Regions from separate parts of the Curtobacterium sp. MCSS17_007 genome, predicted to be linked through region 2. Evidence: predicted binding sites of a transcription regulator. Region 2 holds the regulator's gene; the other holds the start of a gene.

Region 1 (14,845 bases), 1.6 Mb from region 2:
TGGCGCGCGTGTCGCGCGCGTTACCATGGCCCATCGGGAACCCGACGACGTGCCCCGGTGCCACCACTTCACCTCGCCCACGAAGGGGACCCATGGACCAGCCGGATCCGTTCGGATTCATCGGACTCACGTACGACGACGTCATGCTCCTGCCGGGGCACACCGACGTCATCCCGAGCGAGGCGTCCACGACGTCCCGGCTCACCAAGAACATCGAGGTGCACGTCCCGCTGCTGTCCGCGGCGATGGACACCGTGACCGAGGCCCGGATGGCGATCGCCATGGCCCGCCAGGGCGGCATCGGCATCCTGCACCGCAACATGTCGATCGAGGACCAGGCCGCCTACGTCGACAAGGTCAAGCGCTCCGAGTCGGGCATGATCACGAACCCGGTCACGACCACCCCGGACGCCACCGTCGCCGACGTCGACGCCGTCTGCGGGCAGTTCCGCGTCTCCGGCCTGCCGGTCGTCGAGTCGGACGGCACCCTGGTCGGCATCATCACGAACCGGGACATGCGCTTCGTCGCCCCGTTCGAGATGGCGACCACGCTCGTGCGCGACGTCATGACCAAGGCACCGCTCGTGACCGCGCGCGAGGGCATCGACCCCGAGGAAGCCGTCGCGATCTTCGCGCAGCACAAGATCGAGAAGCTCCCACTGGTCGACGCCGACGGCAAGCTCCGCGGGCTCATCACCGTCAAGGACTTCGACAAGAGCGAGAAGTACCCGGACGCCACGAAGGACGACGAGGGCCGCCTGCGCGTCGGCGCCGCCATCGGCTTCTTCGGCGACGCCTGGCAGCGTGCCGAGGCCCTGCGCGACGCGGGCGTCGACGTGCTCGTCGTCGACACCGCGAACGGCGAGAGCGAGGGCGTGCTCGACATGGTCCGCCGCCTCAAGGCAGACCCGTCGTTCGCCGGCATCGACGTCATCGGCGGCAACGTCGCCACCCGCCAGGGTGCGCAGGCGCTCGTCGACGCCGGTGTGGACGCCGTCAAGGTCGGTGTCGGCCCGGGGTCGATCTGCACCACGCGCGTCGTCGCCGGTGTCGGCGTCCCGCAGGTGACCGCCGTGTACGAGGCATCGCTCGCCGCGCGTGAGGCCGGTGTGCCCGTCATCGCCGACGGCGGCCTGCAGTACTCGGGCGACATCGCGAAGGCCCTGGTCGCCGGTGCGGACACCGTCATGCTCGGGTCCCTCCTCGCGGGCACCGACGAGTCCCCGGGCGACCTGGTCTTCGTCGGCGGGAAGCAGTACAAGGCGTACCGCGGGATGGGCTCCCTCGGCGCACTGCAGACCCGTGGCGAGAAGACCTCCTACTCGAAGGACCGCTACTTCCAGGCCGACGTCCCCTCGGACGAGAAGCTCATCCCCGAGGGCATCGAGGGCCAGGTGCCCTACCGCGGCTCGGTCGCGAACGCCGTGTACCAGCTCGTCGGCGGGCTGCGGCAGTCGATGTTCTACGTCGGTGGCCGCACGGTCCCGGAGCTCAAGGCCCGCGGCAAGTTCGTCCGCATCACCGCGGCCGGGCTGAAGGAGTCGCACCCGCACGACATCAAGATGGTCGTCGAGGCGCCGAACTACCGCGGCTGACCCGCCCGGTCTCCGCGCCTTCCGCACGCCCCGTCCGCGAGACGCCTCCGTTGCGTCGAGACCGCCGAATCCGGCGGCGTCTCGAAGCTTCGGGGGCGTCTCGCCGCTTTCGGGGCGTCTCGAGCCGACGGCGGCGTCTCGGGCCGACGGCGACGGCGGCGGCGACTCGGCAGCGAAAGCCGCCGCCCGCGGCCTAGGCGCTCCGCCAGTCGTCGGACGTGATGTGGCTGCCGCCGTGCGGGCCCATCTGGAGCATCCCGCCGTCGACGGGCAGGGACACCCCGGTGATGTACGACGACGCGGGTGAGGCCAGGAACGCCACCGCCGCGGCGATCTCCCACGCGTTGCCCGGTCGGCCGAGGGGCACCCCCGGGCGGGAGATCGTGTGCGGGTCCTCGTCCTCGGCTCCGGTCATGCGGGTCGCGATCTCCCCCGGCGCCACGGCGTTGGCGGTGATGCCGTGCTCCGCGAGCTCGATCGCGACCGTCTTGAGCAGTCCGCCGAGTCCGTGCTTCGCCGCGTCGTACGCGCTCGACCCGTACCGGGGCTGGTGCTCGTGGACGCTGGTGATGCCGATGATCCGTCCACCGGTGCCCTGCCGCACCATGTGCCGCGCAGCCGCCTGGAGGGTGACGAACGCTCCGTCGAGGTCGGTCGCGACCGTGTGGCGCCACTGGTCGAGCGTGATGTCGAGGAACGGTGCGTTGTCGCCCGTGCCGGCATCCGCGACGATCACGTCGACGCCGCCGAGCTGTCCGACGAGCCGGTCGATCACGGCGCCGGCCTGGTCGAGCTGCGTCACGTCGATCTGCTCGACGAAGGCCTGCCGCCCGGCCTGCCGGATCTCGGCGGCCGTCTCCTCCGCACGCTCGGGCTCGGACAGGTAGGTGATGCCGACGTCCATCCCCGCGGCGGCGAGCGCCACCGCGGTGGCCTTGCCGATGCCGGACTCGGCCCCGGTGACGATCGCGCGGGTCGGACGGAACGTGGTCGTGGAAGCTTCTTCGCTCATGAGCCGGACCGTACGCGCGGCTGCCGCTGCGCTCCCCCGGGTCCGCGCCCCCTGCACAGAACGGCCTGGACGAGCACCACGCGGGAGCGCTCCAGCCCCTCACGGTCCGCCTGTGCGAGTCCCGGCGAGCCCGACGACCGTCCGGACGGACTCCTCATCAGGGGTTCCCGTGCGCCCCCTCAGTTTCGTCACGGGTGTGTAACGAAACGTCCAGGTGCCGATCTCGGACACACAGGCGAAACACTTCGGCCCTAGTTTTCTCGGCAACCCACGTGGAGGAGACCGCGCTCGACCCGATGCGGTTGGGCCTCCGCGCAGAGAAAGGGCTCCACGGATGACCAGAACCACCCGTGCCACCACGGCACTGGCAGTGGCGGGAGCGGCAGCGCTCCTCCTCGCCGCGTGTTCCACCAGCGGCAGCGCCGAATCCACCTCCTCCGCCTCCGCCGGCGGCGCGAAGAAGGACCCGGCGGCGAGCTGCAAGGCCCCCGACACCCCGGGCACCGACGCGCTGAAGATCGGCACGATCCTCCCGCTCACGGGCACGCTGTCGTACCTCAACCCGCCCGCCGAGTCCGGCGTCGGCCTCGCGGTCGAGGACATCAACTCGGCCGGTGGCGTGCTCGACAAGGACGTCAGCATCGACCCCGCGACCGACTCGGGTGACAGCAACGACATGACCGTGTCGAGCTCGGCCGCGACGAAGCTCGTCAACGCCAAGGTGCCGGTCGTGATCGGCGCCGAGTCGTCCAGCGTCACGCTGAACGTCATCGACCAGCTGACGAGCAACTGCATCGTGCAGATCTCGCCGGCGAACACCGCGACCGACCTGTCCGGCTACTCCTCGCACTACTTCCGGACCGCTCCGCCGGACTCGGTGCAGGGTTCGGCCCTCGGTCAGCTCGTCACGGGTGACGGCAACGCCAAGGTCGCGTTCCTGGTATTCAACGACACCTACGGCACGGGTCTCCGCGACACCGTGCAGAAGGCGATCGAGGACTCGGGCGGCCAGGTCGTCTACGGCGGCAAGGGCAAGGGCCAGGAGTTCCCGCCCGGACAGACGACGTTCTCGTCCGAGGTGACGGCTGCCCTCGCGGCGAAGCCGGACGCCATCGTGGTGCTCGCCTTCGACGAGACGAAGTCGATCATCCCCGAGCTCAAGTCGCAGAACGCCGACATGTCGAAGATCTACATGTCCGACGGCAACACCGCGGACTACTCGAAGGACTTCGACCCGGGCACGCTCGAGGGCGCGCAGGGCACCATCCCCGGTGCGAGCCCGAAGGACGAGCTGAAGCAGCGCCTGTCCGACTTCTACAAGCAGTCGTCGGGCAAGGAGCTCGCCGACTACTCGTACGCGGCGGAGTCCTACGATGCCACGACCCTCGCCGCGCTGGCCGCGGTGAAGGGCAAGGGCACCGACTCGGGCACCATCCAGGCCAACATGGCCGCGGTGTCCGGTGCGGACGGCGGCACCAAGTGCGAGACGTTCAAGGCGTGCAAGGACCTGCTCGACAAGGGTGAGGACATCCAGTACACCGGCCCGTCCGGCATCGGTCCGTTCGACAGCAAGAACGACCCGTCGAGCGCCTACATCGGCATCTACAAGTTCGACGGCGACAACAAGCCCGCGTACCAGAGCGCCATCCAGGGCTCGGTCTCGAAGTAACACCTCCGCGAAAGCGACAGTCCCCCGCCGAACTTCGGTGGGGGACTGTCGCTTTCGCGTACCAGTCGGCGAGCCGGACGGGAGGCGCGGCCCGCCCTCGTCAGGCCGGCTCGGCTGCCGTGGACGGGAGCGTCCGACGCCGCGCGGCACGGGACGCGGCGAAGCTGTCGACCGTCAGGACCACGAGCGCGACCCAGACGATCCCGAACCCGACCCACCGCGCGGGCGGCATCGCCTCGTGCTGCACGACGACCCCGACGAGCAGCTGCATCACCGGCGCCAGGTACTGGGTCAGCCCGAGCGTCGACAGCGACACCCGCCGGGCCGACGACGCGAAGAGCAGCAGCGGGACGGCGGTCGCGGGCCCGGTGAGCACGGTGACCAGGGCGTGCGGCCACCCCTCGCTCGTGAAGGTCACCCCGCCGCCGAGGCCCGTGACCCCGAGCACGACGAGTGCCCCGACGGCGATCGGCAGCAGCCAGACGGTCTCGATCGTGAGCCCGCTCAGCGCGTCCACGGTGCCGCCGACGCGCTTCTTCACGAGCCCGTACAGGCCGAACGAGAACGCCAGGGCGAGCGAGATCCACGGCACCTGCCCGTAGCCGACCGCGATGACCACGACCGCGACGACGCTGATGCCGACCGCCGCCCACTGCGCCGCCCGGAGCCGCTCGCGGAGCACGACGACGCCGAGCGCGATCGTGACGAGCGGGTTGATGAAGTAGCCGAGCGCGGCCTCGACCGTGTGGCCCGTCGTCGTGGCGGCGACGTACACGGTCCAGTTCACCAGGATGAGCACGGCCGCGAGCCCCATCACGAGCATCACCCGGCGCTGGGCGATGAGGGAACGGGTGCGGAGCCAGGAGCGCGTGACGAGGATCGCCACCGCGCAGAAGACCAGGCCGAAGACGATCCGCCAGGCGACGATCTCGAACGCGCCGGCGGGGGCCATCGCCGCGAAGAGCAGGGGCATGAGGCCCCAGAGCCCGTACGCAACGATCGCCTGCACGACGCCGACGGAAGCCTCGCTGCGTGCCGGACGGGCCGGCGTCGGTTCAGTCACGGAACCATCCTAGGAACCCGGGCCGACGCTGCGGGCGGGCACCGAGCCTCCAGGCCGACCCACGCGCCGAACGAGTGACCGGTGCCGTCGCGGACCCCGGACGCACGAACGCCCCGCCGGCTGCGGGCCGGACGGGGCGTTCGTCGAGGAGTACTGGTCTCAGTGCTCGATGACCGCGAGGACGTCGCGCGCCGAGAGGACGAGCAGGTCCTCACCGGAGTACTTCACCTCGGTGCCGCCGTACTTCGAGTAGATGACCTTGTCGCCGACGGCGACGTCGAGCGGGACGCGGTTGCCGTTGTCGTCGATGCGACCCGGGCCCACGGCGACGACCTCGCCCTCCTGGGGCTTTTCCTTCGCGGTGTCCGGGATGACGAGACCGGAAGCGGTGGTCTGCTCCGCCTCGACCTGGCGGATGACGATGCGATCCTCGAGCGGCTTGATGGTGACGGCCACGGTGACCTCTTCTTTCTCGGTACTGACTCGGTACAGATGGGAACCGGTTGGCACTACGCACAGGAGAGTGCCAACGCCAACTCTAGGGACAGTCTGGCACTCGGTCAATCCGAGTGCCAGCACGTGTCGGGGTCCACGGCGACCTGGGAGGATCGTCGGGTGGAAGCCGCCGACCTCGCCCAGTTGCTGACCCCCGAGGGGATGGCCCTGCTCGACCGTACCCCCGGCGTCTCGGACGGGGGCGAGATCGTCCGGGTGGTCTCCCGGCTGCGCTCCGAGGGCCACGATCCCGGGCTCGTCGCCGCCGTGCTCACCCAGGCGAAGCTGCGGCAGAAGGCCCGCGCGAAGTTCGGGGACTTCGCCGCGCGGATGCTCTTCACCGAGGCCGGGCTCGAGCAGGCCACCCGGCTGCAGGTCGCCGCGCAGCACGCCGGACGCTTCGCGGCAGCGGGGCTCCGACGGGTCGCCGACCTCGGCTGCGGGATCGGAGGCGACGCCATGGCGATGGCCGCACTCGACCTCGACGTGACCGCCGTCGACCGCGACGAGGTGACCGCGGCGGTCGCGACGCACAACCTCGCGCTCTGGCCGAACGCCCGCGTGGAGCTCGGCGACGCGGCGACGTTCGACCTGTCCCGCGTCGACGGCGTGTGGATGGACCCGGCACGGCGGACGGCCGGGCACGCGAACACGAAGCGCCTGGCGGACCCGGACGACTGGTCGCCCTCGCTCGACACGGTGTTCGCCGCGGCGACGACGACCCCGACGGGCGTGAAGCTCGGGCCCGGCATCGACCGCGACCTCATCCCGGACACGCTCGAGGCCCAGTGGGTGTCCGTCGACCGCGAGGTCGTCGAGCTCGTCCTGTGGTCCGGACCGCTCGCCCGCGAGGGGGTCCGTCGCGCGGCGACGGTCATCGGCGCGCACGGGATCGCCGAGCTGACCGGGGCGGCCGACGCCGAGGACGTCGAGGTCGGGCCGATCGGCGCGTACCTCTACGAGCCCGACGGGGCCGTCATCCGCGCCCGCCTCATCGGTGACCTGGTGCGCTCGATGGACGGGCGCATGCTGTCCGAGGGGATCGCGTACGTCACGTCCGACCGCGCGCTGACGACACCGTTCGCGCAGGGGTTCCGGGTGCTCGACACCATGCCGCTCGACGTCAAGCAGCTCGCGGCCCGCCTGGCGGCGGAGGACGTCGGCACGGTGGAGATCAAGAAGCGCGGGGTCGACGTCGACCCGGCGCAGTTCCGGAAGCGGCTGCGGCTACGGGGGCGGCGATCGGTCACGCTCGTGCTCACCCGTCTGGAGGGACGGCACACCGCGGTCCTGTGCGAGCGGCTCACCGAGCTGGCCGGCTAGCGATCGGGGCGCGCAACCGTCCGCGCGGTCCCCGCGACTCCTCCGGACGGACGACAGGACCCCGCGGATTGTCCGCGGGGTCCTGTCGCTGTCGCCGATTGGTCAGCCGATGAAGGCGCCCGGGTCGTAGTCGTACGGGTCGGAGTAGCCGCCGGAGCTGCCCGCTGCGATGCCGAGGATCACGACGAGTCCCACGATGAGGATCCAGAGACCGGTCATGACCCATCCGCCGATGACACCCGCGAGGGCCAGCCCGCGCCCTCCCTCGCCGCTCTGCTTGATCTTGCCGAGGGCGATGTGCCCCATGATCGCGCCGGCCGGGCTCGTGAGGATGACGATCGGCCAGATGATGATGCCGGCGAAGGCGAAGACGATCGACAGGATCGCCAGGGTGTTCGTCTTCGGACGCTGCGCGTAGGGCTGGTACCCGCCCGTGGCGTACGGGGTGGCGTAGGGGTTGTGCCCCTGCTGCGGCGCGTACGGGTTGTGCTGGGGACCGCTGGCGGCGTACGGGTTGCCCTGCTGCTGACCGTACGGAGCGCCCTGGCCCGGCTGCGCGGAGGGGCCGCCCTGCGACGGCTGTCCGTACGGGCTGCCCTGCGACGACTGTGCGTACGGGCTGCCCTGCGACGGCTGTGCGTTCGGGGTGCCCTGCGGCTGCTGCCCGTACGAGCCACCCTGCGCGGCCTGCCCGTACGGGGTGCCCTGCGACGGCTGCCCACCGTGCGGCTGCTCGTCGCGCGACTGCCCGTCGTGCTGCTGCCCGTCGGCTGCGCCGTCGGACCCGCCCGGCTTCGGCCACTGGTTCTGATCGGACACCGTCCACCCCTCCCGGCACCCGGTCGGTCGGTCGGTGCCTGCTGAGCATCCTCCCACAGCGACCCGCAGCGGGTTCAGGCGCCCCGCGGTGTCAGACCTGGACGGTCGTGACCGGCAGCGTGGAGTCGGCCGCGATCCCGAGGTCGCTCGGCGCGCGCCCCTCGGCGACGAGCCGTGCCCCGACGGCGGCGATCATGGCGCCGTTGTCGGTGCAGAGGTCGAACGGCGGGATGCGCAGGGCCACCCCGGCGGCGGCGCAGCGTTCCTCGGCGACGGCCCGGAGCCGCGCGTTCGCGACCACCCCGCCACCGAGCAGCAGCCGGTCGACGCCGGTGTCCCGGCACGCGGCGAGCGCCTTGGTGAGCAGCACGTCGACGACGGCCTCACGGAACGATGCGGCGACGTCGGCGACCGGGACCTCGCGGCCCTCGTCGCGACACTTCTCGACCCACCGGGCGACCGCGGTCTTCAGCCCGGAGAACGAGAAGTCGTAGCGGTGCTGCGCCATGTCCTTCGGCAGCGTCAGCCCGCGGGGGAACCGGATCGCCGTCGGGTCGCCGTCCGCGGCGGCCCGGTCGATCTGCGGGCCGCCCGGGTACGGCAGGCCGAGCAACCGCGCGACCTTGTCGAACGCCTCGCCCGCGGCGTCGTCGATCGTCTCGCCGAGCAGCTCGACGTCGCCGACCAGGTCGCGCACGAGCAGCAGCGACGTGTGGCCACCGGACACGAGCAGCGCCACGGTCGGCAGCTCGATCGCGCTGCCGTCGGCACGCAGGACGTCCGCGCCGACGTGCCCGACCAGGTGGTTCACGCCGTACAGGGGCTTGCCGGTGGCGACCGCCAGGGCCTTCGCCGCTCCGACCCCGACCATGAGCGCGCCCGCCAGCCCGGGCCCGGCGGTCACGGCGACGGCGTCGAGTTCGTCGAGGGTGACCCCCGCACGGTCGAGGGCCTCGTGCAGCGTCGGGGTCATGGCCTCGAGGTGTGCCCGCGCGGCGACCTCGGGCACGACGCCGCCGTAGCGGGCGTGCTCGTCCATGCTCGACGCGATGACGTTGGCCAGCAGCGTGGTGCCGCGGACGATGCCGACGCCCGTCTCGTCACAGCTCGTCTCGATGCCGAGCACGAGGGGTTCAGCTGCGGTCATCGAGGGTCTCCTGTCCGATGGGGCCGGGTCCGGTCCGGGGCCCGGCGTCGAGGGCGTCGAGCTCCGTCCGCATCACCCACGCGTCGACGCCGTCCGGCTGGTAGTAGCGGGGCCGCACGGCGATCCGCTCGAACCCGAACGCGACGTACATCGCCTGCGCCACCGGGTTGTCGGCGCGCACCTCGAGGAACACCTCGTGCACGCCCCGACGTCGGGCCTCGTCGAGGAGCTCGCCGAAGAGCACCTTGCCGATGCCGTTCCCGCGCTGGTCGGCGGCGACGGCGATGGTCTGCACGTCGGCGACCGGGTTGCCCGCGAGCGACGAGAGTCCGGCGTACCCGACGACGGTCGGCGCACCGTCGTCCGTCGTCTCCACGACGACGTAGTACCCGTGCGGCGAGTACAGCTCCCCCGCCATCTGCGACGCCGACCACGCGTCGGTCGGGAAGGACACGTGCTCGAGCCACATGATGTCGTCGAGGTCCTGCGGCACCGCTCGCCGCAGCCGCAGGCCGTCGGGCAGGCCGCTCACCGGACGACCCGCTTCGGGGCCCCCGGCATCGTCACGTCGGGGTCGCGCAGGTAGAGCGGGGTGTCGTCGGCGAAGGGTGCGCCGGAGGCGAGCCGGTCCGCGGCGAGCGCCCCGAGCCTCCCGGCCGGGACGGTCGCGACCGTCACGCGCTCCCATGCGGATGCCTCCGGACGGGAGGCACGGATCGCCTCGTCCACGTCGGCCGGCTTCGCGAGTCCCGGGCCCGCCACCCGCGCGCCGGTCTCGTCGTACGCGCTCCAGTAGACCTCGCGGCGGCGGGCGTCCGTCAGGACGACCACCGGTCGCTGCTCCAGGTCCGCCGCGATCCCGTCGTGGCTCACGAGCGGCAGGAACGGGACGCCGCGCGCGGCCGCGAAGGTGCGGGCGGCGGCGATGCCCACGCGCAAGCCGGTGAACGGGCCGGGGCCCATGCCGGCGACCACGCCGGTGACGTCGGCGCCGGTGATGCCGGCCTCGGCGAGCACCTCGGCGAGGAACGGACCGACGACCTCGGCGTGGCGACGCGAGTCGTCGGTGCTGCGCTCGGCGACGGCGCGGCCGGTCGCCGGGTCGACGACGGCGACGGCGGTACCGGCGGACGTGTCGATGGCGAGGAGCACCCGTCCATCGTAGGCGCGATCGCACCGGGCTCGGAGAGCGTCCTGTCCGGTGGTGTCCCGCCGGACGTCGGGCAGCGGACGGTCAGAGCGTGACGTCGGACCAACGAGTCCCGGTGGCGGTGACGACCACCCTGCGGGGCTCGTCCGGTACGTCGTCGGGGTCGAGGCCGTCGGCGCCGGGGTCGGTCGCGTCGGCTCCCGTCGCCCGGACGATCTCGACGTCGAGCACGTCGTCGGAGATGCCCTCGACGAAGCCCCGGCCCCACTCGACCACCACGATCGAGGTGTCCCAGTCGAGGTCGAGGTCGTCGAGCTCCACGGGGTCGCTCAACCGGTACGCGTCGACGTGCACCAGGTCCGGCCCGGCCGTCGTCGGGTGGGTGCGGGCGAGCACGAACGTCGGGCTCGAGACCTGCCCGCGAGCACCGAGCGCGGCGCCGAGGCCACGTGTCAGCGTCGTCTTGCCGGCACCGAGCGGGCCGGTCAGCACGACGAGGTCACCGGCACGCAGGACACCCGCGAGCCGGGCACCGAGTGCGCCCATCTCGTCGGTGGTCGACACCGTCGTGTCGAGCAGCACGCGGGCGTCGGTCACGGCTGCTCCCGCAGGTACGCGCCGACGCGGCCCTCGACGTCGTGCCCGACGACCTCCCGCGGGACACGGGCGCCGATCCGGCAGGTGATCTCCTCGCCGATGGTCCCGAGCGCCTCGCCCCACTCGAGCACGGTCATCTCGCCGTGCTCCCCGGTGCCGAACAGCACGACCGGATCGCCGACGCGGACCTCGTCGTCGCCGACGTCGACCAGGAACTGGTCCATCGCGACACGGCCGGCGATCGGGTACCGCTTGCCGGCGATGGTGACCTCGATGCGGCCCTGCGCCAGGCGCGGTACACCGTCCGCGTAGCCGACGGGCACGAGCGCGAGCGTCGTCTCCGAGGCCGTGCGGTACGTGTAGTCGTAGGAGACCCCGGTGTCGACCGGCACGCGCTTCGTCTTCGCGACCGAGGCGGTCAGCGTCATCACCGGCTCGAGCCCGAGGTCGGCGGCGGAGACCCCGTCCGCGCCGGGGATGCCGAACAGGTTCGCGCCCATCCGCACCATGTCCTTGCGGAACTCCTTGCGCTCGAGCCCGGCGAGCGATGCGGCGACGTGCTCCATCGGCAGGTCGAGCCCCAGGTCCTCCGCGGTCTCGACGGCACGGTCGAAGACGGCCACCGCGGCGCTGTCGTCGTCGTCGGAGGACTCGGCGAGGTGCGTGTACGCGGCGACGACCTCGATCCGCCCGGCGCGCTGTGCCTCGACCGCGAGCGCGACCAGCTCCGGCCAGGCGTCCGCGGTCGCACCGTCGCGGTGCAACCCGGAGTCGACGCCGAGGTGGACCCGTGCGGGGCGCTGGTCGACGGCATCGACGACCCGCTGCAGCTCGGCCACGTTCGAGACGCCGAGGTCGACCGCGGAGTCGATCGCGTCACGGAAGTCGAGCGCCGGGTCGTGCTGCCAGGTGAACAGGTGGACGTCCTCGCCGACGCCGATCGAGCGGAGGCGCAGGGCCGCCGGCACGGTCAGCACGCCGATCCAGCGGACGCCGGCGTCGACCGCGGCGAGCGCGATCGGCTCGAGACCGTGCCCGTAGGCGTCGGCCTTCATGATCGCCATGACCTCGACCGGGCGCATCCACTCGCGCACGAGGTCGAGGTTCGACCGGTAGGCGTCGAGGTCGATCCGGGCCCGGCGCAGCGGCGCGTTCACGTCGTCCTCCGTTCCACGCTGCGGCCGACCCTGGCGACCACCTCGTAGTTGATGGTGCCGATCGCCGCCGCCCAGTCCTCGACCGCGGGGTCGCCGTCGGACGGGTCGCCCCAGAGCACGACCTCGTCGCCCACCCGGACGTCGGCGTCGCCGATGTCGATGTGCATGGCGTTCATCGCCACGCGTCCCACGACCGGGAACCGCCGGTCACCGATCCGCACCGAGACCCGGTTGCCGAGGTCGCGGTCGAAGCCGTCGGCGTACCCGAGCCCGATCACCGCGAGGCGTGTGTCCGTCTCGGCACGCCAGGTGTAGCCGTAGCTCACGCCCTCGCCCGCCGCCACCGGCACGGTCCGGAGCACCGCGGCCGTCACCCGCATCGCGGGCCGCAGTCCGAGGTCGGCCGAGGTGCGGTCGGCGAACGGGCTGAGCCCGTACAGCGCGAGACCGACCCGGGCGGCGTCGTGGCGGGTCTCCGGGACGGCCATGCTCGCGGCACTCGCGGCGAGGTGCACGACGTCCGGCACGATCCCCTGCGCCGCGAGGCCGTCGAGCGCGCGTCCGAGCGCGGCGTCCTGGTCGAGGTCGTCGGCGCGCGAGGCGTTCGACAGGTGCGACATGAGCCCCTCGACGCGGGTGCGACCGCCCGAGCGGACGATGCGCCCGGCCGTCGCGAAGAGCTCGGCCCACTCGGACTCGACGGCGCCGTTCCGGCTCAGGCCGGTGTCGACGCAGACGTGGACCGCGGGCACCTCGGAGTCGGCTGCGGCGGCGAGCTGGGACACGCTCGAGACCGCCGGGGTGATGTCGTACTGCGCTGCACGGCGGAAGTCCTCGTCCGGGGCGTGCAACCACGCGAGGATCCGGACCCCCTCGTCGATGCCGGCCCTGCGGAGCGCGATGCCCTCGTCCACGTCGGCGACCCCGAGCCACTCGGCCCCGGCATCGACGAACGCCCGCGCGGCGTCCGCCGCACCGTGCCCGTAGCCGTTGGCCTTGACGACCGCGATGACCCCGGCCGGCGACACCCGCTCGGACACGGTCGCGTAGTTCGCGATCAACGCTTCGCGGTCCACGGTGATCCCGGTGAACGCACTCACGATTGCTTCCCTTCGATGACGACGAACGCCGTCGCGATCCCGCCGTCGTGCGACAGCGACAGGTGGACGTCCGTCACACCGCGGTCCGCGGCCACACGCCGGGCACCCTCGTGCAGGGTGAGCGACGGGTTCCGTTGGTCGTCCGCGACGACCTCGAGCTCCTGCCAGCTCAACCCGGCGCTCGAACCGAACGCCTTGATGAGGGCCTCCTTCGCCGCGAACCGGGCCGCGAGCGACGACACCGGCCGCGGCTCGCCGTCCCGCAGCTGTTCGGCAGGGGTGAACAGCCGCGCCCGGAGCGCCGGGGTGCGCTCGAGCACACCCCGGAACCGCTCCGTGTCGACGACGTCGACCCCGATGCCGATGATCACGACCGACTACTCGACGGTGACCGACTTCGCGAGGTTGCGCGGCTGGTCGACGTCGAGACCCTTGGCCGCCGCGAGCTCCATGCCGAACATGTGCAGCGGCGCGACGGCCAGCAGCGGCTCGAACAGCGGGGTCGCCAGCGGGATGCGCAGGACCTCGTCCGCGAAGGGCAGCACCGCGGCGTCGCCCTCTTCCGCGATCGCGATGACCCGTGCCCCGCGCGCGCGGATCTCCTGGATGTTCGAGACGACCTTCGGGTGCAGCGAGCGCGGGTCGCGCGGCGACGGGACGATGACGAAGACGATCTGGCCCGGCTCGATCAGGGCGATCGGACCGTGCTTGAGCTCACCGGCGGCGAAGCCCTCGGCGTGGATGTACGCGAGCTCCTTGAGCTTGAGCGCACCCTCGAGCGCGATCGGGTACCCGACGTGGCGGCCGAGGAACAGCACGCTCCGGGTGTCCGCCATCCAGCGCGCCAGGTCCTTGATACCGGACGCGTCGTCGATGGTCTGCTGGAGCTTCGGCGCGAGGCCCTCGAGCTCGGCGACCTGCTCGGCGATCTGCTCCGACGTCAGCGTGCCCTTGAGCGTCGCGAGGTGGAGCCCGAGCAGGTACAGGGCGACACCCTGCGCGATGAACGCCTTCGTCGACGCGACGGCGACCTCGGGACCGGCGTGCGTGTAGATCACCGCGTCGGACTCCCGCGGGATCGTGGCGCCCTGCGTGTTGCAGATCGAAAGCACCTGCGCGCCCTGCTCGCGGGCGTACTTGACCGCCATGAGCGTGTCCATGGTCTCGCCGGACTGGCTGATCGAGACGACGAGCGTGCGGTCGTTCAACACGGGGTCGCGGTAGCGGAACTCGTGGGCGAGCTCGACCTCGACGGGGACGCGGGCCCACTGCTCGATGGCGTACTTGCCGAGGATGCCGGCGTAGGCAGCGGTGCCGCAGGCGATGACGATGACCCGGTCGACCTGCTGCAGCCGGTCCGCGATCGGGTCGAGGTCCGTGAGCGTGACCGCGCCGTCGTGCACGCGGCCGAGGATCGTCTTGGCGACGGCCTCGGGCTCCTCGCTGATCTCCTTCGCCATGAAGGAGGACCAGCCGCCCTTGTCGGCGGCCGAGGCGTCCCAGTTGACCTCGAACTCGGTCGGCTCGGCCGGGGTGCCGTCGAAGTGGACGACGTCGACGCCGTCGGGGCGGATCGTGGCGATCTCGTCCTGCCCGATGGCGAGGGCACGCTGCGTGTACGCGACGAACGCGGCCACGTCGGAGCCCATGAAGTTCTCGCCGTCACCGAGACCGACGACGAGCGGGGAGTTGCGGCGGGCACCGACGACGACGCCCGG
Region 2 (14,845 bases):
GAGGAGCACGGGGGTTTCTCGGCGGTGGAGGACCTGCTCGAGGTCAGCGGCATCGGGGACGGGCGGTTCGCCGAGTTGCGCGAGCGGGTCAGGGTCTGACGCCGTGGAGCTCCGAACCGGGACGTCCGACCTGCGACTGGCCGTGCCCGTCGCCGTCACGTGGATCCAGGCCGTCCTGCTCGTCGGGGTGCCCGACACCGCGTGGTGGTGCGCCGCGGGCGCCACTGCCACCGGTCTGGTCGCCGTCCTCGTGCTCGTGGTGGGGCAGCGACGTGCGCCGGCGGTGTTGTCCGCGGTGCTCGGCGCGATGGCGGTCGCCGCGGCCTGCTGCGCGCTGGTGGCGGTCGCGGTGGGCGTGCGTGCCCCGTCCCGGTCGCCCGAGGTGCTCGAGGACCGGGACCGTCGGACGGCGACCGTCGAGGTCGTGCTCACCCGCGACCTCGCCACCACCGACCGGTCCACCACGGGCACCCTCCGCAGGCTGGACGACACCGGGGGTCTCCGGGTGCCCGTGCGGCTCGTGCCCGCCGCGTCCGGCACGACCCCGTGGGCCGCCGCGGCGGGGACGGTCATCGTCGGTCGCGGGACGGTCGAAGCGGACGACGACGGCGCACCGACCGCCGCCGTGGTGTTCCTCCGTGGCACCCCGACGACCCGTCCGCCGGGCGGGCTGCTCGCAGCGACCGACCGGGCCCGGCAGGCGTTCGTCGCGGCGACCGACGGCCTGCCGGAACCGGGCGGAGCACTCCTCCGCGGGCTCGCGATCGGGGACCGCAGCGGGCTCGACCCGGCGACCGCGGCAGCGATGGAGACGACCGCGCTGACCCACCTGACCGCGGTGTCCGGCTCGAACTGCGCGGTCGTCGTCGCACTCGTGGTGGCGGTGGGGCGGGGGATCGGCCTGCCCAGGTCGCTCCGCGCGGTCGGGGCCGTCGGCTTCCTCGTCGCCTTCGTGGTGCTCGTGCGGCCGGACCCCTCGATCCTCCGCGCGGCCGTCATGGCGGTCGTCGTCCTGCTCGTCCGGCTCTCCGGGCGGCCGCTGCGCGGTGTGCCGCTCCTGGCGCTCACGGTGCTCGGCATGCTCGTCGCCGACCCCTGGTACGCGCGGACCCCCGCGTTCGCGCTGTCGGTGCTCGCGACGGCCGGCATCCTCGGCCTGGCGCCGAGGCTCACCGAGGTGCTCGGACGGCGTCTGTGGAAGCCGGTCGCGGCGGCCGTGGCGCTGCCGGTCGCCGCGCAGCTCGCGTGCTGGCCGGTCACGGTCGTCCTGGCGCCGACGGTGCCCACCTACGCGGTCCCGGCGAACCTGCTGACCGAACCGCTCGCTCCGGTGGTCACCGTCACCGGGCTCGCCGCGTGCCTGCTCGCCCCCGTCTGGCCGTGGGGAGCCGCGGTGGTGGCCCAGGTCGCCTGGGCACCCGCGGCGGCGATCGGTGCCGTTGCACACGGAGCGGCAGCCCTGCCCGGGGCGTCGCTGGGCTGGCCCGCCGGTGCGGGTGGCGCTGCGGCGGCCACCGTGGTCAGCGGCGCGCTGGGTGGGGCCGTGCTCGCGCCGGAGCGCCTCCGCGTGCGGTGGCTCGTGGTCTCGGGCGCCGTCCTGGTGCTGGGACTCGGCGCCGTCGCCGTCCCGCGGATGGTCGTCCGCGGCACGGTCCCGACCGACTGGTCCGTCGCCGCGTGCGACGTCGGGCAGGGCGACGCGGTCCTCGTCCGCGACGGCTCCGGTCCGGTCGCGCTAGTCGACACCGGGGACGACGAGGAACTGCTCCTGCGCTGCCTCGACCTGCTCGACGTGGACCGGATCGACCTGCTCGTGCTCACGCACTTCGATCGCGACCACGTCGGCGCCGTGGGCGCGGTGGTCGACCGCACCGCCCGAGCGCTCGTCGGACCCGTCGGCCGTGCCGAGGACGACCGGGTGGTCGCGAGCCTCGAACGGGCGGGCGTCGAGGTGCGGGCCGCCGACGACGGGACCTCCGGCACGCTGGGCATGCTGCGCTGGCGGGTGGTCTGGCCGCGCGCCGAGGCGTCGGACGCGGGCAACGACGCCAGCGTGGTCCTCGAGACCGCGGCCGGCCCCTCGTGCGGCACGTGCGTGACGGGCGTGTTCCTGGGTGACCTCGGAGCGCGTGCACAGCGCCGCTTGCGCCCGCTCGTCGAGTCGCACCCGGACGTCGTCAAGGTCGCGCACCACGGCTCCGCCGACCAGGACCCGGCGCTCTACCGACAGCTCGCGGCGCCCGTCGGGTTGATCGGGGTCGGCGCCGACAACACCTACGGGCACCCGACGGCGTCGGCGCTCGCGATGCTGCGGGCCGCCGGCACGACGGCGTTCCGGACGGACATGCAGGGCACGATCGTCGTCTCCCGGGGACCCCAGGGTGCGGTGCACGTGTGGACCGAGCGCACGTCGCCGGATGCGTCCTCGGCGGCTCCGTCGTCGGGTGCACCGTCACCGACGGGACCGTCGGCGGCGGCCCGTAGGATCGGTGCAGGCCCGGACCCGCTCGACCCGGTGCCGACGGAAGGAACGCATGCCCGCCAAGAAGTCCACGCGCGCCGCCGCCAAGATCGACCAGGTCCCCTGGTCCGGCGTCCGTCCCGCACCCGTCGTGCTCGTCACCGGTCCGGAGCAGTTCCTCGCGGAGCGCGCCAGCAGCGTCCTCCGTGACCTGCTCGTGGGCGAGGACCCCGCGCTCGAGGTCCACGACCTCGAGGCGGACCAGTACGCACCCGGGCTCCTCGCGACGCTCGCGAGCCCGTCGCTCTTCGGCGAGCCGCGCCTCGTCCGGGTGACGAACGTCGAGAAGTGCACCGACGCCTTCATCACCGAGACCATCTCGTACCTGCAGGCGCCGGCGGACGACGTCACGCTCGTGCTGCGGCACGGCGGCGGCATGCGGGGAAAGAAGCTCCTCGACACGATCCGCAGCGGGGTCGGCGGCGGGGTCGAGGTGCAGTGCGACGAGCTGAAGCGCGACACCGACAAGATCGACTTCGTGAACGCGGAGTTCCGCGCGGCCCGTCGGAAGATCGCACCGTCCGCGGTCCGCACCCTGGTCGCGGCGTTCTCGGACGACCTGGCCGAGCTCGCAGCGGCGTGCCGGCAGCTGCTCGCGGACGAGGCCGAGGAGATCACCGACCGCGTCGTCGACAAGTACTACGGCGGTCGCGTGGAGACGAACGCGTTCAAGGTCGCCGACATCGCCCTCGCGGGACGGTCGGCGCCGGCGATCGTCGAACTGCGGCACGCACTGGCGACGGGCGAGGCCCCGGTGCCGATCGTCGCCGCCTTCGCGAGCAAGATCCGCACGATGGCGAAGGTCAGCGCCTTCCGCGGCCCCAGCGGTCAGGCGGCGTCCGCACTCGGCATGGCGCCCTGGCAGGTGCAACGGGCGCAGCGCGACGTCGCGGGGTGGACCGAGGCGGGGCTGGCGAACGCGATCACGAGCATCGCCGCAGCGGACACCGCGGTGAAGGGCGGCTCGCGCGACGCGCACTACGCACTCGAGGTGATGGTCCGCACCATCGCCCGACGCGGAGAGGACCGCTGAGGCGGGTCGCGCCTCCCGGCGGTTCGACGCGAGCGCCGCGCGGGTCGATGCCGTACGCGCGTGCTCCGGCTGTGCGCCCCGGAACGACGAGAGCCCCGCACCAGCGGTGCGGGGCTCTCGTGGAGGTGTCAGACGCTCAGAGCGCGGAGACCTTCTTGGCGATGGCCGACTTGCGGTTCGCCGCCTGGTTCTTGTGGATGACGCCCTTGCTGACGGCCTTGTCGAGCTTCTTCGACGCGAGGGCGAGGGCCGCGGTGGCCTTGTCCTTGTCGCCGGTGGCAACGGCCTCGTTCGTGTGACGGATGACCGTCTTGAGCTCCGAGCGGTAGGCCTTGTTGCGCTCCTGGGCCTTGAGGTTCGTCTTGATGCGCTTCATCTGCGACTTGATGTTCGCCATGCGTGTTGCTCCTTGTTCGTCTGCTACGGGTGGTCGCGACCTCTGGGTAGAGGGGCCCTCGGTCGCATCGCGTTCCACCCGTGGGCGGGGAACGCGGAAGCCAGCCACCGACTCTACCAGCACGAGCCCGCACCGACAACGCAGCGCAACGCCGTGGCGCCGCACCGTGACAGCCGGTGCACGGTGACCGCCGGACGCACCGCGGCGCCCGGGCGCCCCGAAACCGCCCCGCAACACGGAGCGGCTACCGTGACGACGTGCCCTCCCTCGCCCCGCGCATCGACACCGTCCCCACCTCCGGCATACGCCGCGTGTACGAGCAGGCAGCCCTGCTGCAGTCGGACGGCACCGACGTCGCGATGCTCGTGATCGGTGAGCCCGACGTGCCCGTCGCTCCGCACATCGGGGAAGCCGCGCGCCGGGCCTGGACCGAGGACCGGACCGACTACACGCCCAACGGCGGGATCGCCCCGCTCCGCACGGCGCTCCGCGACAAGCTCCGCCGTGAGAACCGCATCGACGTCGACCTCGAGCAGGTCTGGGTGACGGTGGGTGCGACGCAGGCGCTCTTCCAGGCGATGACGCTCGTGCTGAGCCCCGGCGACGAGGTCCTCGTGCCGGACCCCGGCTACACGACCTTCACGATGAACGCGCACATCATCGGCGCGACCCCGGTGCCGTACCGGCTCGAGCCGCAGCACGACTTCGAGCCCGACCTCGAGGCGGTCGAGGCGAGCATCACGGAGCGCACCCGCGCGATCGTCGTGAACTCGCCCTCGAACCCGCTGGGCTCCGTCTTCGGGGAGGACACCCTCCGCGCCCTGCTCGCCCTCGCGAAGCGGCACGACCTCTGGATCATCAGCGACGAGGTCTACGAGTACTTCACGCACGGCAGCCGCCACGTCAGCATCGCCTCGCTCGACGAGGACGACCGCGTCTTCACCGCCTTCTCACTGAGCAAGACCTACGCCATGACCGGGGTCCGGGTCGGGTACCTCGTGACGCCGAAGGGCCTCGGCCCGACGATGCGCACGGTCCAGGAGGCGATGATCAGCTGCGTCGCGGAGCCGGACCAGTGGGCCGCCCTCGCGGCGGTCGTCGGGGACCACCAGGCGGTGCAGGACGCCCGGGAGCACTACCGCGTGAACCTCGCCGTGGCGAAGGAGGTCCTCGACGCCGCCGGCATCCGGTACCTCGACCCGCGTGGTGCCTTCTACCTGTGGGTGGACGTCTCCCACGCGACCGGCGGTGACGTCGCCGAGTGGGCCCTCGCCCTCCTGCACCGCGAGCACGTTGCGGTCGCGCCGGGCAGCGCGTTCGGTCGGTCCGGCGAGGGCTGGATCCGCGTCTGCCTCGCGGCCACACCGGAGGACCTCCGCCGTGGCCTCGGCGCGCTGCCGGCGCCCGTCGCTGCGTCCGTCTGACGGACGCGGCCTGCGCCGGCGGCGGGGCCGACGTGTCACCCGCGGCCCGGAGGCCCGGACCGGACCGGACCGGCCCGGACCGGAGGCACGGTGCCGGCCCGACTCGCGCCCCCCGTCCGTCCTGCACGCGAGGTGCGCGACCGTACCGTCTCCACAGGTCGGCGCGCGGTGCGCGCCGCCGACGCCCGGGCGTGGGACAATCGTTCGACCGTCCCGACCCCTGAGGAACCGTGAGCCCACAAGCATCCGCGCCGCTCGAGCCCGCCGCGACCCCGGCCGAGGCGATCCGCAACTTCTGCATCATCGCGCACATCGACCACGGCAAGTCCACGCTGGCCGACCGCATGCTGCAGATCACCGGCATCGTCGAGGAGCGGGCGATGCGCGCGCAGTACCTCGACCGCATGGACATCGAGCGCGAGCGCGGCATCACGATCAAGTCGCAGGCCGTCCGCATGCCGTGGGAGCTCGACGGGAAGACCTTCGCGCTGAACATGATCGACACCCCCGGTCACGTGGACTTCTCGTACGAGGTGTCGCGGTCCCTCGCGGCGTGCGAGGGCGCGATCCTGCTCGTCGACGCGGCACAGGGCATCGAGGCCCAGACGCTCGCCAACCTGTACCTGGCACTCGAGAACGACCTCGAGATCATCCCGGTCCTCAACAAGATCGACCTGCCGGCGGCCGACCCGGACAAGTACGCGGCCGAGCTCGCGCAGCTGATCGGCGGCAAGCCGGAGGACGTGCTCCGGGTGTCCGGCAAGACCGGGGTCGGCGTCCCCGAGCTGCTCGACCGGGTCGTCGGTACGGTCCCCGCCCCGGTCGGCACCGTGGACGCCGAGCCCCGCGCGATGATCTTCGACTCCGTGTACGACAGCTACCGCGGTGTGGTCACCTACGTGCGCATGATCGACGGCACGATCAAGCCGCGCGAGAAGATCCAGATGATGTCGACGCGCACCACGCACGAGATCCTCGAGATCGGCGTCTCCAGCCCCGAGCCGAAGCCGACGAAGGGGCTCTCCGTCGGCGAGGTCGGCTACCTGATCACCGGCGTGAAGGACGTGCGGCAGTCCAAGGTCGGCGACACCGTCACGAGCGCGCAGCGCCCCGCGACCGAGGCGCTGCCGGGCTACACCGACCCGAAGCCGATGGTCTTCTCCGGGCTGTACCCGATCGACGGTTCGGACTACCCGGACCTGCGCGAGGCGCTCGACAAGCTCAAGCTGTCCGACGCGGCCCTGGTCTACGAGCCCGAGACCTCCGTCGCGCTCGGCTTCGGCTTCCGCTGTGGCTTCCTCGGCCTGCTGCACCTCGAGATCATCACCGAGCGGCTCTCGCGCGAGTTCGGCCTCGACCTCATCACGACGGCGCCCAGCGTCGTCTACGAGGTCACGAACGAGGACAACTCGGTCACCGAGGTCACCAACCCGTCCGAGTTCCCCGGCGGTCGCATCGTCGAGGTCCGTGAGCCGATGGTCCGCGCGGCCATCCTCGCGCCGAAGGACTACGTCGGCGCGATCATGGAGCTCTGCCAGTCGCGTCGCGGCTCCCTGCTCGGCATGGAGTACCTGGGCGAGGACCGCGTCGAGATCCGCTACGAGATGCCGCTCGGCGAGATCGTCTTCGACTTCTTCGACCAGCTGAAGAGCAAGACGCAGGGCTACGCGTCGCTCGACTACGAGCCCACCGGCGACCAGGCGGCGGACCTCGTCAAGGTCGACATCCTGCTGCAGGGCGAGCAGGTCGACGCGTTCAGCGCGATCGTGCACCGCGACAAGGCCTACGCGTACGGCACGCTCATGACCGAGCGGCTGCGCAAGCTCATCCCGCGCCAGCAGTTCGAGGTACCGATCCAGGCCGCCATCGGTGCACGCATCATCGCGCGCGAGAGCATCCGCGCCATGCGCAAGGACGTCCTGGCGAAGTGCTACGGCGGTGACATCACCCGCAAGCGCAAGCTCCTCGAGAAGCAGAAGGAGGGCAAGAAGCGCATGAAGATGGTCGGCCGGGTCGAGGTCCCGCAGGAAGCCTTCATCGCCGCCCTCTCGGGGGACGTCGAGGAGAAGAAGAAGTAGCAGCAACGCCCCGCCCCGTGCGGGGCGTCGCCGCTCGTCCGCGATCGGCGCTCGGCACGGCGCGGTCGGTGTCGCCGGTACGATGGGCGGCATGAGTTCCCGCGGCAGCTACCGGACCGCCCTGACCTACGGCGCCGTCGGTGCCACGCAGGCGGCGGACCTCATGACGTACCCGCCGGAGGGCTTCACCCCGGCGGAGTCCCGGGCACGGATCGGTCACGGCGACGCGCGCTTCGAGACCGCGGTCACGCAGGCCCTGACGTGGCAGATCCAGGAGCGCAGCGGTGTCCGCGTGCACGTCGAGGACCAGCCCGACGACGACGAGGTCCGCTACAACCCGGTGACGTTCGACGAGCACGGCGTCCCGGTCGCGCCCGCCTCGATCGGCACGCCCCGTGTCGAGAAGTTCGCCGCCGACGGTACGCCGTTGCTGACGGCGGGCACGACGGCGACGCTCGAGATGCACGCCTTCGGGCAGACGGTCCACGCGCCGGTCCGCGTCGTGTCGATCATCGACGAGGCCGACCGCAAGGGCTTCGCCTACGGCACGCTCGAGGGGCACCCGCTCTCGGGCGAGGAGTCGTTCGTGGTCGAGCGGACGAGCGACGGATCGGTCTGGTTGCAGGTCCGGCAGTTCTCGCAGCCAGCGTCTCGCAAGTGGGCGCTCGTGGCACCGCTCCTGCGGCGGCAGCAGCGCGTGATGGCGGCCAAGTACCTGGCGGCGCTCCGCGGCGACTGACCGGGCACGGCCGCAGCGAGGTCCCGGAAGAACGCGGCCGGACGCCGGAGCCGCAGCGCTCAGCGCAGGGGCTGCAGTGCGGCGATCGTCTCCTCGAGCACACCGGCGTCCTGGAGACAGTCCCGCGCGACGCACACCGCGCTCGTGCCGCGCAGCGCGTCGACGTCGTAGACCCCGGTCGCGACGGCCGCGAACGGGATGCCCACGGCGTCGGCCGCCTCGCCGTCCCGCGGAGTGTCCCCGACGATGACGGCGCGGGTGCCGGCCAGTGCCGCAGCGGCCCGCGACGTGACCCCGGTGCGCTCGACCTCCTCGTCACCGAAGTACGAGTGCTCCCAGTCGAAGGCGTCGACGTCGAACCCGGCTCCGGCGAGCTTGACCCGTGCCCGGTGCGCCGAGTTCCCGGTGAGCAGGCCGTTCCGCCACCCGAGCTCGGCGAACCGGCGCACCAGCGCGATCGCGCCCGGTGCGGGGGAGCGGCGCTCACCGCGGCCGTACCGCTCGTCGGTCAGGTCGCGCAGGTGACGGCTCACGGTGGGGATGAGGGCGTCGTCGAGGTCGTGCGCGCGAACGTGCTCGGCGATGAGCCCGGCGTCGGTGCGGCCGTGCTGGTGCCCGACCATCAGCACGAGGTCACGGCCGACGGCGCGCTCGAGCGCCAGGTGGTAGAGGTTGCCCGGCGACGCGGCGTTCAACACGAGGGTGCCGTCGATGTCCCACAGCACCGTGGTGGGGACGGTGTGGTGCTCCATGCCTCCATCATGGCCGACAATGGAGTCCATGCCGAGTGCTCTCCCGCTCGCCGACCCCGCACCCGCGGACGGCCTCCTCACCCCCGGTCCCGGCGCCGGCGACGTCCCCTTCGGGGTCTACGTGCACGTGCCCTTCTGCCGGGTGCGCTGCGGCTACTGCGACTTCAACACGTACACGGCGTCGGAGCTGCGTGGCGTGCGGCGCGACGACTACGCCGGGCACGCCGTGCAGGAGATCCGCTGGGCGGCGGAGGTGCTCGAGCGCTCAGGGGTCCCGCGCCGTCCCGTCTCGACGGTGTTCTTCGGCGGGGGCACGCCGACCATGCTGCCGGCCGACGACCTCGTGATGATCCTCCGCGCGATCGACGACACCTGGGGGATCGTCCCCGGGGCCGAGGTCACGACCGAGGCCAACCCGGACTCCGTCGACGCCGAGTCGATCGCGACCCTGCAGCGCGGCGGCTTCACGCGCATGAGCTACGGGATGCAGTCGGCGGTGCCGCACGTCCTCGCCACCCTCGACCGGACGCACGACCCCGAGCGCGTGCCGTTGGTGGTCGACCTGGCGAAGCAGCAGGGTCTCGACGTCAGCCTGGACCTCATCTACTCGACCCCGGGGGAGTCGCTCGCCGACTGGCGCACCTCGCTCGACGCCGCACTGGCCTGTGCACCGGACCACGTCTCCGCGTACTCGCTCATCGTCGAGGAGGGCACGGCGATGGGTCGGATGGTCGCGCGCGGTGAGCTGCCGGCCCCGGACGACGACCTGGCCGCGGACATGTACGAGCTCGCCGACCGGACCCTCGCCGACGCCGGGTACTCCTGGTACGAGGTGTCGAACTGGGCTCGCACCGACGGGGCGGACGGCCCCGCGACCCACGCGAGCCGGCACAACCTGTCCTACTGGAAGGGCCACGACTGGTGGGGCGTCGGCCCGGGCGCGCACTCGGCGGTCGCCGGCACCCGCTGGTGGAACGTCAAGCACCCGGCCGCGTACGCGAACCGGGTGCTGTCGGGGGATTCGCCGGCCGCCGGGCGCGAGACCCTGGACGCGGACACGCGGTACGTCGAGCGCGTGCTCCTCGCGGCGCGGGTCCGCGGCGAGCTCGCCACCGCGGAACTCGGCAAGGAGGCCCGTGGCCGTGTCGCCGGTCTCATCGCCCGAGGGCTCGTGGACGGATCGGCCGCGGTGCGGGGGCGGATCGAGCTGACGCTGCAGGGCCGGCTGCTCGCGGACGCGGTCGTCCGCGAGCTGCTCGACTGACCTCCGCCCGAGCGGCCTACTGCTTGATGAACTCGATCGTGAGCGGGTAGCGGTAGAAGTCGCCGCGGTTCGCCGCGATCGCCGCGATGATCGCGAACACGATCACGAGCACCCCGATGATCGGGAGCAGCACGAACCCGATCAGGACGATGGTGAGCAGGCCCGCCACCAGGTAGGCGATCGCCATCGTGATGTGGAAGTTCAGTGCCTGGCGGGTGTGCTCCTTGACGAACTGCCCGCGGTCGCGCAGCACCAGGTAGGCGATGACCGGCACGACGAGGCTGAAGAAGATGCCGCCGATGTGGGTCAGCGTGGCCCAGAGACGTTGGTCCTCCGGGGACATCGGCTGGGGCGGCGTGTAACCGGCCGGGTACTGCGGTCCCTGCGGGTTCCGGGGTCCTCCCGGCTGCTGGCCGTAGGGGCCGTCCTGCGGGCCGCCTTGTTGCTGTCCGTAGCTCATGCGGTGAGCGTACCGGGAGGGGCCGCTCCGGTGCCGGACGGTCGGTGGTCGGGCGTAGGATCAGCAGTCGACACGTCCGAGTGCCAGCATCGAACGGAAGGGGTCCGGATGGTCAGCGAACGCTCCCTCGAGGTCCTCAAGGCGATCGTGCGGGACTACGTCGCCTCACGCGAGCCCGTCGGCTCGAAGACCATCGTTGAGCGCCACGCTTTCGGGGTGAGCGCTGCGACGATCCGCAACGACATGGCGCAGCTCGAGGACGAGCAGCTCATCGCGGCACCGCACACGTCCTCCGGTCGGGTGCCGACGGACAAGGGGTACCGCGTCTTCGTCGACCACCTCGCCGCCGCCCGGCCGCTGTCGAGCGCGCAGCGGCACGCGATCGAGACCTTCCTCGGGGCGCCGAACGACCTCGACGAGGTCCTCGGGCGCACGGTCCGCCTGCTCAGCCAGCTCACGAACCAGGTCGCGCTCGTGCAGTACCCGTCGATGGTGCGCGCCCGCGTGCAGCACGTCGAGCTGGTCCGGCTCGGTGACACCCGGCTCATGGTCGTCCTCATCACCGACACCGCCCGCGTCGAGCAGCGGGTCGTCGAGACGGACGTCCCCCTGGGAGAGGACGCGCTCACGGAGCTGCGCGCCGTCGTGAACGGTGCGAGCGTCGGGCTCCTGCTGCAGGACGTCCCGCGGGCCCTCCGCGCGGTGCCGCAGCAGCTGCGTCCTGACGCGCAGACGCTCGGCGGCGTCGTCGTCGCGACGCTCATCGAGCAGGTCGCCGCCAACCGACAGGACCGTCTGGTGATGGCCGGCGCGGCGAACCTGGCGAAGAGTGAGCGGGACTTCTCCGGCGGTCTGTTCCCCGTGCTCGAGGCGATCGAGGAACAGGTGACCCTGCTCCGGTTGTTCGGCGAGATGCAGGTCGACGACGTGGCCGTCGCCGCGAGCATCGGCGTGGAGAACGCCGAGTACGGTCTCGACGCGACGAGCATCGTCGCCGGCGGGTACCTCGCCGGCGGGGGAGCGGTCGCCCGTCTGGGCGTCCTCGGCCCGACCCGCATGGACTACGGCACGAACATGGCCGCCGTGCGGGCCGTCGCTCGGTACCTGTCCAAGCTGCTGGGTGAACATTGACCGGGCCGCACGCCCGGCGCGAGCGGCACCGCGGACGTGGTCCGTGCCTCCAGACCGACCCGCGGCGACCGCCGCGATCCACCGACCGAACCGAAACCGACTGAGGGATACGTGGCAGACCACTACGACGTCCTCGGCGTCCAGCCGGACGCCTCCGATGCCGACATCAAGAAGGCCTACCGACGCCTGGCGCGCGAGCTGCACCCGGACGTCAACCCGAGCCCCGACGCAGCCGAGCGCTTCAAGGACGTCACGCACGCGTACGACGTGCTGAGCGACCCGGAGCAGCGGCGCCGGTACGACGCCGGACCGCAGGCCGACAGTCCCTTCGGCGGCGGTGCGGGCGGCTTCAGTGACATCTTCGACGCCTTCTTCGGTGGCGGTGGTGGCGGCGGACGCGGCAACGGTCCGCGGAGCCGAGCCGAGCGTGGGCAGGACGCCCTGCTCCGCATCGAGGTCGACCTGGACGAGGTCGTCTTCGGCACCCACAAGGACGTCGAGGTCGACACCGCCGTCGTCTGCGAGACCTGCAACGGGTCCTGCTGCGCACCCGGCACGAGCCCGCGCACCTGCGACATCTGCGGCGGCTCCGGCCACATCCAGCGCCAGGTCCGCTCGCTGCTCGGCAACGTCGTCACCAGCGCCCCTTGCGGCACGTGCCGCGGCTACGGCACCGTCATCCCGAACCCGTGCCCGACCTGCCAGGGGCAGGGTCGCGTCCGCGCCCGGCGGACGATCCCCGTCGACGTCCCCGCGGGCGTCGAGACCGGCCTCCGCCTGCAGATGCCGGGCCAGGGCGAGGTCGGCCCGGCCGGCGGTCCCTCCGGTGACCTGTACCTCGAGGTGAAGGTGCGGCACCACGACGTCTTCAGCCGCGACGGCGACGACCTGCTCGCGACGCTCGAGGTCCAGATGACCGACGCGATCCTCGGTACCCAGACGACGATCGACGGCCTCGACGGTCCGGTCGAGCTCGAGATCCGACCGGGTGTGCAGAGCGCCGACGTCCTGGTCATCAAGGACCGCGGCGTCACGAAGCTCCGCGGCAACGGCCGCGGCGACCTCCGGGTCGGGGTGCAGGTCGTGACCCCGACGAAGCTCTCGCACAAGGAGCGCCAGCTCGTCGAGCAGCTCGCCAAGTCGCACAAGGCGGGCGGGCCGCAGCTCGCACGCTTCCAGCAGGGCATGTTCGGCAAGCTCCGCGACCGGTTCTTCAACTTCTGATGGCATCGCTGTACCTCGTCGGCCCCGGCGCCCTCGACGGCGTCGGGACCGGTGACGCGGTCTCGCTCGACGGCGCGGAGGGCCGCCACGCCGTGTCGGTGGCGCGGGTCCGCGTCGGCGAGACGCTGCGCCTCTCCGACGGTCGGGGCACGGTCGTCTCCGGCCCGGTCGCGTCGACCGGCAAGGACACGCTGACCCTGACGGTCGACGACGTCGCCGTCGAGGCGGAGCCGCGTCCCGCGCTCGTGCTCGTGCAGGCCCTCGCGAAGGGTGGTCGTGACGAGATGGCGGTGCAGGCGGCCACCGAGATCGGGGTCGACCGCATCGTCCCGTGGTCGGCCGCGCGGAGCGTCTCGCGGTGGGACGGCGCGAAGGTCGAGAAGGGTCGCGCTCGGTGGGCCGCGATCGCGCAGGAGGCGGCGAAGCAGGCCGTCCGCTCGCGCGTGCCGTCCGTGCAGGCGCCGGTGACGACGGCGCAGCTCGCCGCCGGTGCCGGCACCGGGGGTACGGCAGTCGACCGGGAGGCGCGGCGCGCGCTGGTCGTGCTGGACCCGGTCGGACCGGTGCGGCTCTCCGCCTGGGAACCGCCGGCAGACGTCGAGGAGATCGTCCTGGTGGTCGGGCCCGAGGGCGGCATCGACGGCTCGGAGTTCGACCGGCTCGAGGCGGCCGGTGCCGTCCGGGTACGGCTCGGGGACACCGTGCTCCGCACCTCGACCGCTGGTCCCGCGGCGCTGGCGGTCCTGCAGACCCGCCTGGGCCGCTGGTAGTGCCGGGAGGCGTGACCGCGGCGCTGGTGGACACGGTGCGCGGTGCGGTTCCGCTGCGGGCGGACCACACCGGTCCCGCGTCGGTCCCGGGTCCTACGATGGACGCATGAGCAGCAGCGAGCCGAGCGTCTTCTCGAAGATCATCGCCCGTGAGATCCCCGCGACGGTCGTCGCCGAGGACGACCGGGTGATCGCCATCGAGGACATCGCGCCCAAGGCGCCGGTGCACGTGCTCGTGATCCCCAAGACCGAGCAGTACCGGGACGTCACCGAGCTCGCAGCGGGCGACCCCGACCTGCTCGCCCACGTGGTCGCCACCGCCCGTCGCATCGCCGACGAGCGGGCCGACGGCCAGTTCCGTCTCGTCTTCAACACCGGCGAAGCCGCCGGTCAGACCGTGTTCCACGTGCACGCGCACGTCCTCGCAGGTGAACTGCACGAAGGGAATCTCCTTGCCGGCTGACGAACCAGTCCACTCCGAACCCGTCCGTCCGACCGCCCGACCCGTGTCCGACCCGACGGACGTCACGGTCGACATCCAGGTCGACGGCATCGCGATGGTCCAGCTCCTGGGCCCGCAGGACCGCCTGCTCAAGACGGTCGAACGCCAGTACCCGACCGTCCGGGTGCTCGTCCGCGGCAACGAGGTGTCCCTGACCGGTGCGGAGCGCGACGTCGCCAGGGCACACGCACTCGTCGACGAGCTCGTCGGCATGGTGAAGCGCGGGCAGGACATCGGCCAGGCGGACATCCCGACCTCGGCGCGGATCCTCGACGAGGACCGCCGGCCGTCGGACACGTTCGGCACCCCGATCGTGTCGAGCCGCGGCAAGTCCGTGCGCCCGAAGACCGACGGGCAGCGCGCGTACGTCGACGCCATCGACCAGCACACCATCACCTTCGGCATCGGCCCCGCCGGTACCGGCAAGACCTACCTGGCGATGGCCAAGGCGGTCCAGGCGCTGCAGCGTCGCGAGGTCACCCGGATCATCCTCACGCGTCCGGCGGTCGAGGCGGGCGAGCGTCTGGGGTTCCTGCCCGGCACGCTCACC

Evidence for each region. The regulator HrcA, encoded in region 2, represses chaperone genes, less so after heat shock. The targets are predictions, from matches to a motif close to TTNGCACTCGNNNNNNNCGAGTGCNAA.
Region 1: the regulator HrcA is predicted to act here: its motif matches at 5,889-5,915, upstream of groES (co-chaperone GroES).

Annotation. Positions count from the first base shown of each region.
Region 1 covers NZ_CP126257.1:3,039,002-3,053,846, forward strand. Annotated here, with positions in the region: gene guaB (IMP dehydrogenase) at 93-1,595, shown strand; gene DEJ22_RS14395 (SDR family oxidoreductase) at 1,789-2,607, opposite strand; gene DEJ22_RS14400 (ABC transporter substrate-binding protein) at 2,942-4,276, shown strand; gene rarD (EamA family transporter RarD) at 4,377-5,339, opposite strand; gene groES (co-chaperone GroES) at 5,499-5,795, opposite strand; gene DEJ22_RS14415 (class I SAM-dependent methyltransferase) at 5,955-7,157, shown strand; gene DEJ22_RS14420 (DUF4190 domain-containing protein) at 7,260-7,976, opposite strand; gene tsaD (tRNA (adenosine(37)-N6)-threonylcarbamoyltransferase complex transferase subunit TsaD) at 8,068-9,123, opposite strand; gene rimI (ribosomal protein S18-alanine N-acetyltransferase) at 9,110-9,655, opposite strand; gene tsaB (tRNA (adenosine(37)-N6)-threonylcarbamoyltransferase complex dimerization subunit type 1 TsaB) at 9,652-10,275, opposite strand; gene tsaE (tRNA (adenosine(37)-N6)-threonylcarbamoyltransferase complex ATPase subunit type 1 TsaE) at 10,358-10,870, opposite strand; gene alr (alanine racemase) at 10,867-12,027, opposite strand; gene alr (alanine racemase) at 12,024-13,127, opposite strand; gene DEJ22_RS14455 (holo-ACP synthase) at 13,124-13,498, opposite strand; gene glmS (glutamine--fructose-6-phosphate transaminase (isomerizing)) at 13,505-14,845, opposite strand, start outside.
Region 2 covers NZ_CP126257.1:1,344,559-1,359,403, forward strand. Annotated here, with positions in the region: gene DEJ22_RS06325 (ComEA family DNA-binding protein) at 1-99, shown strand, start outside; gene DEJ22_RS06330 (ComEC/Rec2 family competence protein) at 104-2,671, shown strand; gene holA (DNA polymerase III subunit delta) at 2,571-3,554, shown strand; gene rpsT (30S ribosomal protein S20) at 3,691-3,951, opposite strand; gene DEJ22_RS06345 (pyridoxal phosphate-dependent aminotransferase) at 4,209-5,375, shown strand; gene lepA (translation elongation factor 4) at 5,606-7,453, shown strand; gene DEJ22_RS06355 (DUF1990 domain-containing protein) at 7,545-8,192, shown strand; gene DEJ22_RS06360 (HAD family hydrolase) at 8,252-8,944, opposite strand; gene hemW (radical SAM family heme chaperone HemW) at 8,973-10,208, shown strand; gene DEJ22_RS06370 (DUF4870 domain-containing protein) at 10,225-10,668, opposite strand; gene hrcA (heat-inducible transcriptional repressor HrcA) at 10,777-11,799, shown strand; gene dnaJ (molecular chaperone DnaJ) at 11,911-13,023, shown strand; gene DEJ22_RS06385 (16S rRNA (uracil(1498)-N(3))-methyltransferase) at 13,023-13,793, shown strand; gene DEJ22_RS06390 (histidine triad nucleotide-binding protein) at 13,900-14,256, shown strand; gene DEJ22_RS06395 (PhoH family protein) at 14,351-14,845, shown strand, end outside.